Regions from separate parts of the Mycobacterium sp. ITM-2016-00317 genome, predicted to be linked through region 2. Evidence: predicted binding sites of a transcription regulator. Region 2 holds the regulator's gene; the other holds the start of a gene.
The links. The regulator LexA, encoded in region 2, represses DNA repair genes until DNA is damaged. The targets are predictions, from matches to a motif close to CGAACANNTGTTCG.

Region 1 (7,982 bases), 1.4 Mb from region 2:
GTTGGCCAGCATCCGCGCGGCGCGATCGGCCGGATGGTCCACGCCGACCGGGACGTACACCGCACCGGCCGTCGAGATCGCAAGCAGTGCGATGACCTGTTCGTAGTTCTTCGGCCCCATCACCGCGACGCTGTCGCCGCGCCGGACGCCGGCGACGTGCAGGGCGGCTGCGACGGCGAGCACCTGCTCGCGCAGCTGTCCGTAGGTGAGGTCGCCGTCGCGGGTCCAGACCGCGGGCGCATCCGGCTGCGCCTCGGCGCGGCGGAAGAAACCCTCGTGCAACACATCCCCGCTCGGGGCGGCCTTCACTCCGTTCACCGCGTCGCGCACGAACCGCTGCTCCGGCGTCACCGCGGCGGAATCGACTGCGTCCCAGGCGGACTCGTCGGTGGCCAATCGCTCCAGCTCGGCGAGATGGTGGGCGAACATCGCGTCGGCCACGCCCGGGCGGAACGCGTCCTCGCGGGTGTCCCAGTTGATCATCAGCCCTTCGGCGACCGGGGTGGCCTGGGCGTCGAGCAGCACCTGCGGGCCCTGCGAGATGGTCCACACCGGGGTGCCGAAGTGTTCGGTCACCTTGCCGGCGAACAGGTCTCCGAGGCCGATGGCGCTGGTGTAGACGATCGGGGCCAACACCGGCGTGCCGTGGTGGCGGGTCAGGTCGCGCAGCACCGACAGCCCCGAGTAGCCGGAATGGCGAGCGGCGGTGTGCAACGTCTCCTGCAGCACCCGGCAGCGCGCGAGAGGTGTGTCGGCGCCGGTGAGGTCGACGTCGAGCATCAGCGAAGAGGTGAAGTCACCGACCAGTTTGTCGACGTCGGGGTGGAACTGCTCGCGGCCGAACATCGGCAGGTTCAGCAGGAAGCGCCGGTTCGTCGACCACCGTGCGAGGGTGCCGGCGTAGGACGCGGCCACCGCCATCGCCGGGGTGATACCGCGCCGGTGCGCGGCGGCGAACAGCGCGTCGCGCGTGGCGACGTCGAAGATGTGCCAGCGCCGTTTGGCGCGCTTCGGATCCGCCTGCTCGGCGCGCGGCACCAGCGGCAGCGCGGGGCCCTCCGGAAGCTCGGGCACCCGCTCGGCCCACCACTGGCGGTCCTGCTCGGACTCCGTGGTCGTCGCGGTGAGCGCCGCGCGGTATTCCCGATAGGTATAGCCGAGTTCGGGAAGTGTTGCACCGCCGTAGAACTCGGCAAGATCGGCCATGAAGTTGCGGTAGCTCACCGCGTCGGCGGCCTGCATGTCCATGTCGACGTGCAGCCGGGTCCGGCCATCGGGCAGCAGCGACAACGCGAACTGAAGTACCTCGCCGTGCATCATCTGGTGGGACTTCTCGTCGCGGATCTCCTCCAGGCGTTGCGCAGCCGCAGCCGAGTCGAGCTCCCGAAGGTCGTACACCGTGACCGGCAGGCCACGGTCGCCGATGCGCTGGGTGCCGTCGGGCAGGATCTCCACGCGCAGCATCGGGTGGCGCGCCGCGAGCTGTGTCGCCGCGTCCTGAAGCCGCCCGGGATCCACACCCGCACCGTCGAATTCGACGTAGAGGTGGCCCGCGACGCCGCCGAGTTGCTGGTCGTCGTTGCGGCCCACCCACATCGCGTGCTGGATCGGAGCGAGCGGAAAAGTGTCGTCCTGCTCAGTGTGGTCCCGCTCGGCGGCGCGCTGCTCGGCCGGCGGCACGTCCGGTTCGGTGGTCACGTCGCCGCCGGTCACCAGGTCGGCCCACGCGGACACCGTCGGGTTCGCTGCCAGTGCCGCGAAGCCGACGTCGATCCCCTCCCGGCGCCAGCGGCCGGACAGTGACATCATCCGGATCGAGTCGAGGCCGGCGGCGATCAGGTCAGCCTCCGGGTCGAGTTCGGCCGGGTCCACGCCGAGCAGCTCGGCAACCTGGTCGCGGACCGACTGCGCAGTCGTCGACGCCACACCCACGAAGCCTCCCGCGATTAGTACAGGCTGTCCTAACTTTAGGGAGGCTACCCTATATTCAGGTCACCGAGAACTCCTACCCAGAGCGGCGATTTTTACTGATGAGCATTGGATTCCCGACCGAGCAGGCCGATGACCTGGCACGTGGGTTCGTCCCCTTTCCCCAGGACCGGGCCGAGGTGTACCGCCAGGCCGGTTACTGGACCGACCGGCCCCTCGACTCGATCCTGACGGACGCGGCCGCCGCGTGGCCCGACAGACCGGCAATCATCGACGCCACGCAGAGCTACACGTTCGCGGAGTTGGCGTTGGCGGCCGACCGGGCGGCTGCCGGACTGGCCGAGCTGGGCGTCCGACCGGGTGACCGGGTGCTGCTGCAGCTGCCCAATTCGTGCCAGTTCGCGGTTGCCCTGTTCGGGCTGTTGCGCGCCGGCGCGGTACCGGTGATGTGTCTGACCGGACACCGGACCGCCGAACTCGGCCACTTCGCCGAAGTCAGCGGTGCCACGGCGCTGATCGTCCCCGACCGGGCCGCCGGGTTCGACTACCGCGAGATGGCCGCATCGGTGGCGGCCGAGCATCCGGCGCTGCGCCATGTGATCGTCGACGGCGAACCCGGGCCGTTCGTCGCGTGGTCGTCGGTCCGCGACGCTGAGAGCCCGCCTGTGGAGCGCGCGCCGGTCGATCCCTCGCTGCCCGCGCTGCTGTTGGTGTCCGGCGGCACCACCGGCCTGCCGAAGCTGATCGCGCGCACCCACAACGATTATCTGTACAACGCCGTCACCTGCGCGCAGGCGTGCGGCATGACCGGTGACGACGCGTACCTGGTCGCGCTGCCGGCCGGGCACAACTTCCCGCTGGGCTGCCCGGGGCTGCTCGGTTCGATGACGGTCGGGGCACCGACGGTGTTCACCGCCGACCCCAGCCCCGAGAATGCGTTCGCGTTGATCGACAAGCACCGGATCACGGTCACCGGGCTGGTGAACGCTCTGGCCAAGGTGTGGGCGCAGGCCTGCGAGTGGGAGCCGGTGCTGCCGACATCGTTGCGGTTCGTCCAGGTCGGCGGCTCGCGGATGAGCCCCGAGGAGGCACGCTTCATCCTGGAGCGCCTGACCCCGGGCATGTCGCAGATCTTCGGGATGGCCGAGGGGATGCTGAACTTCACCCGCCCCGGCGACCCCGAGGACGTCGTCGTACACACCCAGGGACGCCCGATGTCGCCTCTCGACGAGATGCGCGTGGTCGACGAGAACGGCGACGAGGTGGCGCCCGGTCAGGAGGGTGAGCTGCTGGTGCGTGGGCCCTACACCCTCAACGGTTACTACCGGGCCGACGACGCCAATGCCCGCTCCTTCTCCCCCGACGGCTTCTACCGCACCGGTGATCGGGTGCGCATCTTCGCCGACGGCCCACGCGCCGGGTACGTGGAGGTGACCGGACGGATCAAGGACGTGATCCACCGCGGCGGCGAAACCGTGTCGGCGACCGACCTGGAAGATCATCTGCACACCCATCCGGCGATCTACGCAGCCGCGGCCGTCGCACTCCCCGATGACTACCTGGGTGAGAAGATCTGCGCCGCAGTGGTTTTCCGGGGTAAACCGATCACCCTGACCGAGCTGAACGCTTTCCTCGACGAGCGTGGCGCCTCTACTCACGCCCGGCCCGACGTGCTCACCCCGGTGCGGTCGCTGCCGACGACGGCTGTGGGCAAGGTCGACAAGAAGCAGTTGGTCGCACAGCTCACGTCCTGAGCGGGATGTCCGGCAGGTCGTGCTCGGGGTAGGCTGGCCCGGTCGGGACCAACCGGTCCCCTCAGCGAGGGGTTGGCAATGTGCTCGATGAACCGGGCATCCGATGCCCCACCGCCCCCCTCGTCCCTGAGACGGCTTTGATGACCGGACGCACTGAGACAGAACGACTTTCGATCGGCGTCCTGGCGGGCTCCCGCAAGCCCGACGAGTACCGGCTGCCCATCCACCCCGCTCATTTCAGCCGGCTCGGTCCCCAGGTGCGCCCCAAGGTGTTCCTCGAGCACGGATACGGAGCCCGGTTCGGCGCGACAGACGACGGGCTGTCGGAGTTCGTCGGTGGAATCCGCACCCGCGAGCAACTGATCGCCGAGTGCGATGTGATCCTGCTGCCCAAAGTGCAGGCCGCAGACCTCGCCGAATGCGCTGTCGGACAGATCGTCTGGGGCTGGCCGCACTGCGTGCAGGACCGTGAGCTCACCCAGGTGGCGATCGACCGGAAACTGACCCTCGTCGCTTTCGAGGCAATGAACCACTGGCGGCCCGACGGCGGCTTCGGCCTGCATGTCTTCCACAAGAACAACGAGCTGGCCGGGTACTGCTCCGTGCTGCACGCGATGCAGCTGGCCGGCATCACCGGCAGCTACGGCCGTCGGCTCAGCGCCGCCATCCTGGGGTTCGGTGCGACGGCCCGTGGGGCGGTCACCGCGCTCAACGCCCACGGCGTCGACGATGTCCACGTCCTCACCAACCGCGACGTCGCCGCCGTCGGATCACCGATCCCCTCCACGCAGATTTCGCAGATGGGCGGTGACTCGGACACCCCCGGGGGGATCTGGGCGGACGTGCCGGACGGGCGCGTTCCGATCGCGGAGTTCCTCGCCGCCAAAGACATCGTCGTCAACTGTGTGCTTCAGGATCCGAACGCGCCGCTGATCTTCGCCTCCGAGGACGACCTGCCCTCGTTCGCACCGCGGAGTCTCATCGTCGACGTCTCCTGCGATGTGGGCATGGGCTTCACCTGGGCCCGACCCACCTCGTTCGTCGAGCCGATGATCGCGCTGGCCAACGACGTGCTCTACTACGCGGTCGACCACAGCCCGTCGTATCTATGGGACTCGGCGACGTGGGAGATCAGTGAAGCATTGCTGCCTCACCTGGAAGCACTGCTGGAGGGCCCCGCGACGTGGGACCGCACGCCCACCATCGCCCGCGCGATCGAGATCCGCGACGGCGTCGTCCTCAACGAGAGCATCCTGGCGTTCCAACACCGCGACCACGCGTATCCCCACGTGGTCAGGTGACCCGCTGGCTGGCGGTCGGCGCCGTCGGTCCCCATGCGGCGATGTGAGCAGGATCGGGCGGAATCGCCCCTTCCGAATCGGACGGCCAGGCAGTTCGGCATCACCCCGGCGACGATCCGGATTTGTCAGACCTTCGAACTAGTGTTCGAGGTATGGAGTTGGTGGCCGAGGCGGTGGGGACGATCGCCGAACAGGTCGCCGTGCTGTCCAAGGCCGCCGACGAGGTGTCCCACCGCGAGCTGATCGGGCTGCTGGCCGAATTGACGACGGTGTTGCGGTCCATTCCGGCGGTGGAGCACAAAGTGCTGAGCCGATTGATGGAGGAGACCGAGCCGTGCCGGTTGGGTGAGGCGACGTGGAAGAAAGTCCTCACCACGTCGTTGCGGGTCTCCGGCGCCGAGGCGGCACGCCGGCTGGCGCGCGCGAAGACGTTGGGGCCGCGACGTGCGATGACCGGGGAACCGTTGCCGCCGGCGTGGGAGGCCACCGCGGCGGCGCAAGCCGAGGGGCTGCTCGATGAGGAGCATGTCGCGGTGATCGCGAAGTTCCACAAGAAGCTGCCCGCCTGGGTCGATGTCGATACCCGTGCGGCCGCGGATCGGCAGCTGGCCCACAACGGCTCGGGGCTGGATCCGGAGAACCTGGCCGCCGCGGCGGCGAGATTGTTGACGAAGATCGATCAGGATGGTCCCGAACCGTCAGACCAGGAGCGGGCCCGCCGGCGTGGCATCACGATCAGCAAGCAGGGGTGCGACGGCACCGCCGCCATCTCCGGAACACTGACCCCCGAGGCGCTGGCGGTCTGGGAGGCGATCTTGGCCAAAGAAGCCGCCCCCGGAGCCAACACCGACGGCCCCGATACCCGCACCCCGGCCCAGCGCCGCCACGACGCGTTTTTGGCCGTGGGGCGCCGGGCACTTGAATCCGGCGAACTGGGCACCCACAACGGACTGCCGACCACGGTGATCGTGTCCACCACCCTCCAGGAACTCCAGAAAGGCGCCGGGGGCTCGGTCACCGGCGGCGGATCACTGTTGCCCATGCGGGATCTGATCCGGATGGCCGCCAACGCCCACCACTACCTGTATGTCTACGACCAACACAGCGGCCAATCCCTGTACCTGGGCCGCTCCAAAAGACTGGCCACCGCGGCGCAGCGGATCGTGTTGCATGCGCGCGACCGCGGCTGCACCCGGCCCGGGTGCAGCGCCCCCGGCTACTGGTGCCAGGTCCACCACGCCACCACCGACTGGAAAGACGGCGGCCACACCGACATCGATGAGCTGACCTTCGCCTGCCCGTCAGATCACCGCATGCTCGACAAGACGGGCTGGAGCACCACCCGCAACACCAAGAACCAGACCGAATGGCACCCGCCACCAGAGCTGGATACCGGCCAACACCGCATCAACGGCTACCACCACCCCGACCGCTATCTCCTCCCCGAAGACGACCAAGGCCCGTAACCCGAATGCTTAACTGATGTCAGCCTTTTCGGACTGCGGCGTGAGCATCTCGACCATCCGGTCGATCACCGCTGCGGCGGTCGGGTGCTCCCACAACAGTGTCGGCGGCAGCGACAGACCCGTGCGCTTCTCCAGCGCACGCCGTAGCGCGACCGTCATGATCGAGTCGACACCGGCCTCGACCAACGGAACCCGCAGATCCACCTCGCTGTCGGACAGGCCGAGTTCGGCGGCCACCGCCTCGACCACCTGCTGCGCCACCCACTCGCCGAGGTCGGCATCGCCGGGACCGACCGGTGCGGTATCGCCGGTGTCGACATCGGCGCTCGGTGCCACGTCGGCCAGGATCGGCACCGCGGCCGCCTCCGGAAGCAGCGGCAGCACCACGACGTTCGGCTCGTCACCGCGCATGGCGGAGTCGAGCGCGCGCATCGCATCGTCGGCCCCGACGGTGCCCATCCCGAGTGCTTCCAGCTGCGCCGCGACGTAATCCGACGTCGACCCCATGCCCAGACCACGCCACGCGGTCCACGCGACGCTGACCGTGCGGTCACCGAGATCGCGCCGGTGCCGCGCCGTGGCGTCCAGGAACGCGTTGGCGCACGCGTACGCCCCCTGCCCCGGGAAGCCCGCGAGGTAGCCGCACGACGAGAACAGCACCATCCAGTCCAACTGCTCGGGTGGGAACAACTCGTGCAAGGTGAGCGTGCCCGCCACCTTCGGACGCATCGCGGCCCGAATGTCAGATTCCGACGTGTTCACCAGCAGCGCACCGGCTTCCACCCCGGCGGCGTGCACCACACCGCGCACCGGCGGCAGATCGTCGAGCACCGCCCGCAGTCGCTCGCCCGCATCCGCGGCCCCGATGTCGATCGCCGCGACGTGCACGGACACCCCGCGCTCCTCCAGCGCCGACACTGCGCGGGTCGCCTCGGTCGGCGCCTCGGCCCACCGCCCCCGGGGCGGCATTCCCGACCGGGACAGCAACACCAACCGTCGGGCGCCGAGGTCGGCGAGCCGGTGCGCGATCCGCAACCCCAGCACGCCGGTACCGCCGGTGACCAGATACGTGCCGGCCGGTGAGCACGTCATCGGTGCGCCGGCGCCGGGGCGCGCATGCGTCAGTCGCGCGGTCAGCGCGACCCCGTCACGGGCCACCACCACACCGTGGCCGGACAGCGACGCGAGCACCCCGACCGGCACCGTACCGGCCACATCGAGCACACCGCCCCACAGCTGCGGGTGTTCGGCCGCGGCGACGCGCGCCATCCCCCACAGCGGCGCATGCACCAGGTTCTCCCCCTCGTGCACCTTGCGCGTCAGCACCCAGAGACGGGCTTGAGAGTTGTTGTCGGCGAGGTGTTTCAGCGTGTCCAACGTCTGCAGGACGGCGGCTTCCGGCGAGTCGTCGCGGGGCACCAGCAGCACCACCGAGCCATCTCCGGTGTCGACCGGCACCTGCTGCGGGCTGCCGTACACCCGGTGCGGCACCCCCGATTCGGTCAACTCCCGCACTACCGCCTCGAGCCCAA
Region 2 (7,982 bases):
GTCGCCCAGAGCAGGCAGGTCAGCGCGCTGCGTTCCGGCGTGGACATCGTGGTGGCCTGCCCCGGACGCCTCGAAGACCTGATGCGGCAGAAGCTGATCAACCTCGACGCGGTGGCCACCACGGTCATCGACGAGGCCGACCACATGGCCGACCTGGGCTTCCTGCCCGGCGTCACCCGCATCCTGGCCGCGACGCCGGCCGGCGGGCAGCGGCTGCTGTTCTCGGCCACCCTGGACAACGGCGTCGACAAGCTGGTGCGCCGCTTCCTGACCGATCCGGTGATGCATTCGGTCGACGAGGCCGCCGACGCGCCGGTCCATATGACCCACCACGTCTTCCACGTCGGGGGTGTCCAGCAGAAGAAGGACCTGGTGCACCGCCTGGCGTCCGGCACCGGCCGGCGGATCCTGTTCATGCGCACCAAGCATCAGGCCCGCAAGCTGGCCAAGCAGCTCACCGAGGCCGGCGTGCCGTCGGTGGACCTGCACGGCAACCTGTCCCAGCCCGCCCGGGAGCGCAACCTGGCCGCGTTCTCCAGCGGCGAGGCGCGCGTCCTGGTGGCCACCGACATCGCCGCCCGCGGCGTACACGTCGACGGGGTCGAACTCGTCGTGCACGTGGACCCGCCGATGGAGCACAAGGCATACCTGCACCGTTCGGGCCGCACCGCACGGGCAGGCAGTGACGGTGACGTGGTCACCGTCGTGCTGCCCGAGCAGCGCAGGGACACCCAGCAGCTGCTGCGCCGCGCCGGAATCACGGTGCGCCCCCGCGACGTCGACGCCGAATCCACCGAGGTCCGCGACCTCGTCGGCGAGATCGCGCCGCTGCGCACCGCCCCGGCCCCCGTGGCCAAGCCCGCCGTCAGGACCTCCGAGCACCGTGGGTCCGACCCGCGTCGCGGAGGCCCGGCACGCACCGGCCGCGGACCGCGCAGGCGCGGGCCGCGCCAGGGCGCTCAGCGGACCGCGAGAACCGGCGGCTGATGCGCACGCACCGGGGGCGGTGCGGCGGTGTACTTCTCGACCTGCACCAGCACATGCGCCCCGGTGCACCCGCGCGCCAGCGCTGAGGTCCCGACGTCCTCGGTGAGCACGTTCGGGTTGCCGTGCACGCACATCGAATCCGGGTCGGCCGGATCGGCGGGGTCGAACCACGCCCCGGTCGACAGCTGAACCACCTCCGGGCGGACCCTGTCGTCGAGCACCACGCCGACCAGGCACGCGCCCCGGTCGTTGAACACCCGGACCACGTCGCCGTCGGCCACGCCGCGCGCCGCGGCGTCGCCGGGATGCATGCGGATCGGTTCGCGGCCCGCCACTTTCGAGGCCTGGCTGACCGCGCCACCGTCGAGCTGACCGTGCAACCGGCCCACGGGCTGGTTGGCGATCAGGTGCAGCGGATAGCGCTGCGCGCGAGGCCCGCCGAGCCACTCGGCGGGTTCGAACCAGGCCGGATGGCCGACGCAGTCGTCGTAGCCGAAGCCGTCGATGTCGGCCGAGAAGATCTCGATCAGCCCGCTCGGGGTGCCCAACCGGTGCACGTCGGGGTCGGCGCGGAAGTCGGCGAGCAGGGTCAGGCCGTCGTCGGTCGGCAGTCGCAGCCGGCCCTCGCGCCAGAACTGTTCGAACGGGGGCACGTCGAAGTTCAGTGTCGTCGACCATTTCTCGTACATGTGCCGGAGCCACTGCCATGACGTACGGCCTTCGGTGAAGGCCTGCCCGACACCGAGCCGGTGGGCCAGCGCGCTGAAGGTGTCGTAGTCGTCCCGCGACTGCGCATAGGGCTCGGTGAGCCGGGGCATCGCCATCAGCAGCGGGTCGTTGCGTGAGCCGGAGAAATCGTCGCGTTCGGCGAAAGTGGTTGATGGAACCACGATGTCGGCATGCTTGGCCATCGGCGTCCAGTACGGTTCGTGCACCACGACGGTGTCGGGGCGGTGCAGCGCGCGGCGCAGCCTGGGCAGGTTCTGATGGTGGTGGAACGGGTTGCCGCCGGCCCAGTACACCAGCCTGATGTCGGGGTAGCGCAACCGCAGACCGTTGTAGTCGAAAGGCTCACCCGGGTGCAGCAGCATGTCGCTGACCGCGGCCACCGGGATGAACGTCGCCACCGGGTTGACACCCTGGGGCAGCCTGGGCAACCCGCACCGCAGTGGGGCCAGGCCGGGCTCGTTCATCGAGCCGTAGCCGTGGCCGAATCCGCCGCCGGGAAGGCCGATCTGGCCCAGCATCGCCGCCAGCGTGAGCCCCATCCAGGGCGCCTGCTCGCCGTGGCGGGTGCGTTGCAGCGACCAGCTCACCGTCACGATCGTGCGGCAGGCGGCCATCCGCCGGGCCAGCTCGGTCAGGTCGTCGGCGTCGAGACCACAGATCCGCGCCGCCCACTGCGGCGATTTCGGCACCCCGTCATCGGTTCCGAGCAGATAACGTTCGAACCGCTCGTACCCGGTGCAGTAGCGCGTCAGGAAGTCACGGTCGGCCAGGGACTCGGTGGCCAGCACATGGGCCAGCGCCAGCATGATCGCGACGTCGGTGCCCGGGATCGGCGCATGCCAGTCGCACTCACCGGCGACGTCGTCGCGCAGCGGCGAGAACGACACGATGCGGCCACCGCGCGCCCGGAACCGGTCCAGCGCATCGCGGGCCGGGTGGGCGGTGGTGCCGCCGTGGTTGACGCCGGTGTTCTTCAACGCCACCCCGCCGAAACACACCATCAGATCGGTGTGTTCGACGATGACCTCCCACTGGGTGGACCGCTTGAACAGATCGTCGTGGGTGCCGACGACGCGCGGCATGATCACCCCGGTCGCCCCGAGGCTGTAGGAGTGACGCGAAAAGGTGTATCCGCCAAGGCAGTTCAGAAAGCGGTGCACCTGACTCTGCGCGTGGTGGAAGCGTCCGGCGCTGGACCAGCCGTAGGAACCGCCGTAGACCGCCTCGTTCCCGTGGGTGTCGATGACCCGGCGCAGCTCGCCGGCCAGTCGCTCGGTGAGCTCGTCCCAGGACACCGCGACGAATTCGTCGGCCCCGCGGCGGGTGGTGGGCCCGGGGCCGTCGTCGAGCCAGCCGCGCCGGATGGCCGGGCCGGTGACGCGCGAGACGTGCCGCACCGACCCGGGCAGATTGCCCAGCGCCGGTGACGGATCGCGGTCACCAGGCAGCGGTGCCACCGATGCGATGTCGCCGTTGGCCACCGTGGCGGTGAATCCGCCCCAGTGCGTGAGGCTGGTCTGAGCTGCGGACACGGCCCCGAGTGTAGGTGGCGGCGTGGGGTCTGCAGCGGCCGAGACCGACCCCGAGGAAGCCGCGCCGGACTTCTCGCACCGGTGTTTCGTGTGCACATTCTTTGCCTGGATTCGGCGAGGTGACTTGGTTATCGACCTCCGCTGCCGCAGAGTGAACCCACGCGGTAACTTTCTCAGAATTTTGCAAGGAGCTTGCAGAAGGACCAGTCGCCGACCCGCGGGGAGGAAGAATGAGCCGGCAGCCGATGCTGCGCCTACGTTTGGTCGGTCGTTTGACGGTCGGATTGCTGGGAATCGCCACGGCGCTCCTGTTGGCACCGTCCGCGATGGCCCAGCCCGAGGTGGAAGCCAACGATGCGATCACCGCGGCATGGCAGGCCGGCGGTGGCGACACCGGGCCGCTGGGCCCCAAAGCGGGCGAGGTCTACCCGGCAGGCGCCGGGTTCGCGCAGAACTTCGCGTCGGGGAAGATGTTCTTCACCCCGACCACCGGCGCCCGCTTCATGCAGGGCGCCATCCTGGAGAAGTACGAGTCTCTCGGCGGTCCCGCCGACAGCGACCTCGGGTTTCCGACCATCGACGAGGGTCCCGGCCGTGCGCCGGACAGCCGCAACAGCACATTCAGCGCCGCCGACAACCCGGTGATCTTCTGGACACCGGCCACCGGCGCGCGTGTGGTCCGCGGGCCGATCAACGCGGCGTGGGACAAGCTCGGCGGATCCTCCGGGGTGCTCGGGGTGCCCGCCGAGGACGAGACCTACGACGGACCGGTCGTCAGGCAGAGGTTCACCGGCGGTGAACTGGCCTACGACTCCGCGACCAAGACCTTCACCACCGTGCCGCCGGAGCTGGCCGGCCCGCTCGCCGACCTGGAGGTCCCCGACGACCCCGTCTCGGCGATCAACGCCGCCCGCCGGGCCGCCGGCGGCCCGCTGGGACCGCTCGGCGCCGCCGAGGGCGAGCCGTATGAGATCGGCGAAGACGGGATGGGCCAGGACTTCGTCAACGGCAAGATCTTCTACAGCCCGCAGACCGGGGCCAACGTCGTCACCGGCCAGGTGCTGGCCAAATACGAGAGCGTGGGCGGCCCCGAAGGCGACCTCGGCTTCCCGGCCACCGGGGAGCAGGACGGCGGGCAGCCGCCGGGTAGCCGGATCAGCACATTCGCCGCCGAGGACAAGCCGGTGATCTTCTGGACGCCGGACCACGGCGCGGTGATCGTGCGGGGTGCCATCAACGCCGCCTGGGACAAGCTGGGTGGCGCCACCGGTGAACTCGGCGCCCCGGTGGCGGATCAGACGCAGAACGGTGACGTCATCACCCAGCGGTTCAGCGGAGGCGCCATCTCCTGGGACACCGCGACCAAGAAGTTCAGCACCGAACCGGCGGGTCTGGGACCGCAGCTGGTCGGCCTGGAGGTGCCGGGTGAGGAAGCCGCCCCCGAGGCGACGCCGCCGCAGGCGCAGGCTCCGGACAACAGCGAGAGTTCCGGCCTGAAGTGGACGTGGTGGTGGCTGCTGGCCATCGTGCCGCTGTTGCTGCTGGCCGGGCTGGGAGCCTTCGCCGTGGTTCGTAGCCGGGGGCGCCGTGCCGAGGTCGATCCGTTCGCGACGACCGAGGACGACTCCTCCCGCAGCTACGAGCCCGCGCTTTCCGCCGTCGGCGGGCAGACCGGCCACGAGGAGGGCCGGGAGGACGAGCTCTTCGGTGAGCGTTACTCCCGGGACGACGTCGGCCCGCTGGGTGCGGCCGCCCCGTCCACCGCCGGCGAGCTGAGCTCCGACCCGCCCGAATTCTGGGGGTCGCAGGCGCCCGGCGACGATGCGCACGACGGGCCGGTCGGAGAGCAGGAAAATCCTGACACCGTGGATACCGCGCCGACGCGTGTGCTGACCCCCGACCCCGAAACCCTGTCGCACGACGTTCCCGACGACCACGGCGCCGAGCCCTGGGACGACACCGTGTTTGAGGACGGCGCCGCGTTCCAGGACGCCGAGATCGCCGCCGATCGCGAGCCGTTCATCGCGCATTTCGGTGGCATGGTCGAGGCACCCGTCGACGCGCAGGTACCGGCGCGTGATCCGGTGACCGACACCGGACGGCACGCGCGGATCGACGTCGACGAGCCGCTGCCGTTCGGCACCGCACTGCACATGCCGTTCGACGATCCGGCCGAGATCCCCGAGGGCTACCCGATCAAAGCGGACACGAGGTCCGGCCTGTACTGGACACCGGAGAGCGTCGACTACCACGAGGCGCCCGTCGAGATCTGGTTCGCCACAGAGGAGATCGCGCGCACGAACGGTTTCGTCCGCGGCGAGTGACCGGGGGCCCGTCGAGCGGGCCGCCGTCACCGTCAGATCTTGCGGATGACGGTGACGACCTTGCCCAGGATCACCGCGTCGTTGCCGGGGATCGGGTCGAACGCGGGGTTGTGCGGCATCAGCCAGACCTGACCGCGGGTGCGCTTGAAGGTCTTGACGGTGGCCTCGCCGTCGATCATCGCCGCGACGATGTCACCGTTGTCGGCGACGTTCTGCTGCCGGATCACGACCCAGTCACCGTCGCAGATCGCTGCGTCGACCATGGATTCACCGACCACCTTGAGCAGGAACAGGGATCCCTCGCCGACGAGTTCGCGGGGTAGGGGGAAGACGTCCTCGACGGCTTCCTCGGCCAGGATCGGGCCGCCCGCCGCGATGCGGCCGAGCACGGGCACGAACGTGGGCTCGGGCAGCGCATCGGAGCCGGCCACGTCGGTCCCGACGATCGGCACGGAGTTGTCGTCGAGCTCGCGGACGTCGACCGCGCGCGGCCGGTTGGGGTCCCGGCGCAGAAATCCCTTGCGCTCCAACGTGCGCAGCTGGTGGGCGACCGACGACGTCGAGGTCAGCCCGACCGCGTCGCCGATCTCCCGGATGCTGGGCGGATAGCCGCGGGTGCTCACCGATGCTCGGATGACCTCCAGGATGGTCCTCTGACGCTCGGTCAGACCGGAGTCGCGATCGCGACGGGTGCCGGTGCTGTCTCTGCTGTCATCGCTCATGTGCCCGAATCTAACCCGGCGGACCGGGATAATCAAACATGTGTTCGAGGCGTGTCGCGTCGGTCCGTCGGCGGTTCTCGCGTGCCCGGACATGTCGGTGGCCTCGGTTAGCGTTCGCAACAGTTCGATCACGTGTTCTATCAATCGAACACCTGATCGAGTAATCTTCGAACACAAGAGCGAACGAATCAGGACCGAAAGGCGAGCTGATGACCATTCTCGACGATCGTGCGACATGGAACGAGTTCGAACGCGCACCCCGCCTGCGTGTGGACGGCGGACGGACCCGCCCCGTGACCCCGGTCCGGCGGCCCCCGTCCCGCCGCCCCGGCGGGGCGCCGGCGAGTTACCGGGGGACCGGGGTGCTGATGTCGAGGGCGTCGCACCGCCGCCGTCCGATCACGCCGGCGACCACCGTGTTGCTGGCACTGGTCGCCGCCGTGATCACGCTGTGGCTCGGTCTGGTCGGCCAGTTCGGCGGTCTCGTCGGTGGCGCGCCGGAGGTTCCCGGTCGCCTCGCCGTGGTGCAGGTGCAGAGCGGGGAGTCCCTGCAGCACGTCGCGCGCAGGGTGGCCCCGGACGCTCCGGTCGCCGAGGTCGTGCACCGCATCCGGGAGCTCAACAAGCTGGAAACCGCGGCGCTGGCCACCGGCCAGACGCTGATCGCACCGGTCGCCTGAGCATTCGTCGAGGACGGCTCCGATGAGGCATGCGCTGTCAGGTCCGGCCGTGAGCCCGCCGTGGGTGACGCAGGTACGCTCAAGGGCGATCGAAGCGATCGAACCCCGGAGTGGCGAAGGAGCGGTGATGCACTGTCCGTTCTGCCGGCATCCCGATTCCCGGGTGGTCGATTCCCGGGAGACCGATGAGGGTCAGGCCATTCGCCGGCGCCGGTCCTGCCCCGAATGCGGGCGCCGGTTCACCACCGTGGAGACCGCGGTGCTTGCGGTCGTCAAACGCAGCGGGGTGACCGAACCGTTCAGCCGGGAGAAGGTCATCCGCGGCGTGCGACGGTCGTGCCAGGGCCGTCAGGTCGACGACGATGCGCTCAACCACCTGGCTCAGCAGGTCGAGGACGCGGTCCGGGCCACCGGATCGCCCGAGGTGGCGAGCCACGAGGTCGGACTGGCGATCCTGGGCCCACTGCGTGAACTCGACGAGGTCGCCTACCTGAGATTCGCCTCGGTGTATCGCTCCTTCACCTCGGCCGAGGACTTCGAGCGCGAGATCCAGGAGTTGCGCGCTCATCGCGGGGTCACCGCCAAGAGCTGACGGGGTCAGTCGAGTTGGCGGTTTCCGTCGTCGACCACCCGTCCGGCCACCTGCACCCAGCCCTCGGGGCTCCACGTCGTCTCGATGACTGAGCCCTGCCCCTGCACGATGGTCAGATCCCGGCTGAGATGCTCGGTGATCCGGACTGCGGCCGCCCCGGTCGCCTCGTCCTCGCGGATCCCCAGGTGCGGTGCGAACATCCGGGACCGAATGGTGCCTGCCGACTCGTCCAGCCAGGTCCACAGGTAATGCTCGGAACCGTCGGCGTAGTCATCGGGGTCGGCGGCGAAGAGCTCGTCGACCGAACCGACCTGGGCGATGGAGAACACGGGGGCCCACTGCGCGCGAGCGCTGACCGAGGTCAGCTCGTCGGCATAGGTGACTTGCACGATGCCCGCGGGCACCTGAAGCGTCTT

Region 1: a site for LexA is predicted at 5,119-5,132, ahead of C6A87_RS17825 (HNH endonuclease signature motif containing protein). Genes of this name have one in related genera too.

Annotation. Positions count from the first base shown of each region.
Region 1 is NZ_CP134399.1:3,742,462-3,750,443, forward strand. Features, by position in the region: gene C6A87_RS17810 (amino acid adenylation domain-containing protein) at 1-1,932, opposite strand, end outside; gene C6A87_RS17815 (AMP-binding protein) at 2,031-3,683, shown strand; gene C6A87_RS17820 (N(5)-(carboxyethyl)ornithine synthase) at 3,824-4,984, shown strand; gene C6A87_RS17825 (HNH endonuclease signature motif containing protein) at 5,137-6,450, shown strand; gene C6A87_RS17830 (SDR family NAD(P)-dependent oxidoreductase) at 6,460-7,982, opposite strand, start outside.
Region 2 is NZ_CP134399.1:2,342,293-2,350,274, forward strand. Features, by position in the region: gene C6A87_RS11210 (DEAD/DEAH box helicase) at 1-987, shown strand, start outside; gene C6A87_RS11215 (molybdopterin guanine dinucleotide-containing S/N-oxide reductase) at 960-3,248, opposite strand; gene C6A87_RS11220 (hypothetical protein) at 3,479-5,572, shown strand; gene lexA (transcriptional repressor LexA) at 5,605-6,294, opposite strand; gene C6A87_RS11230 (LysM peptidoglycan-binding domain-containing protein) at 6,504-6,974, shown strand; gene nrdR (transcriptional regulator NrdR) at 7,102-7,566, shown strand; gene C6A87_RS11240 (PhzF family phenazine biosynthesis isomerase) at 7,572-7,982, opposite strand, start outside.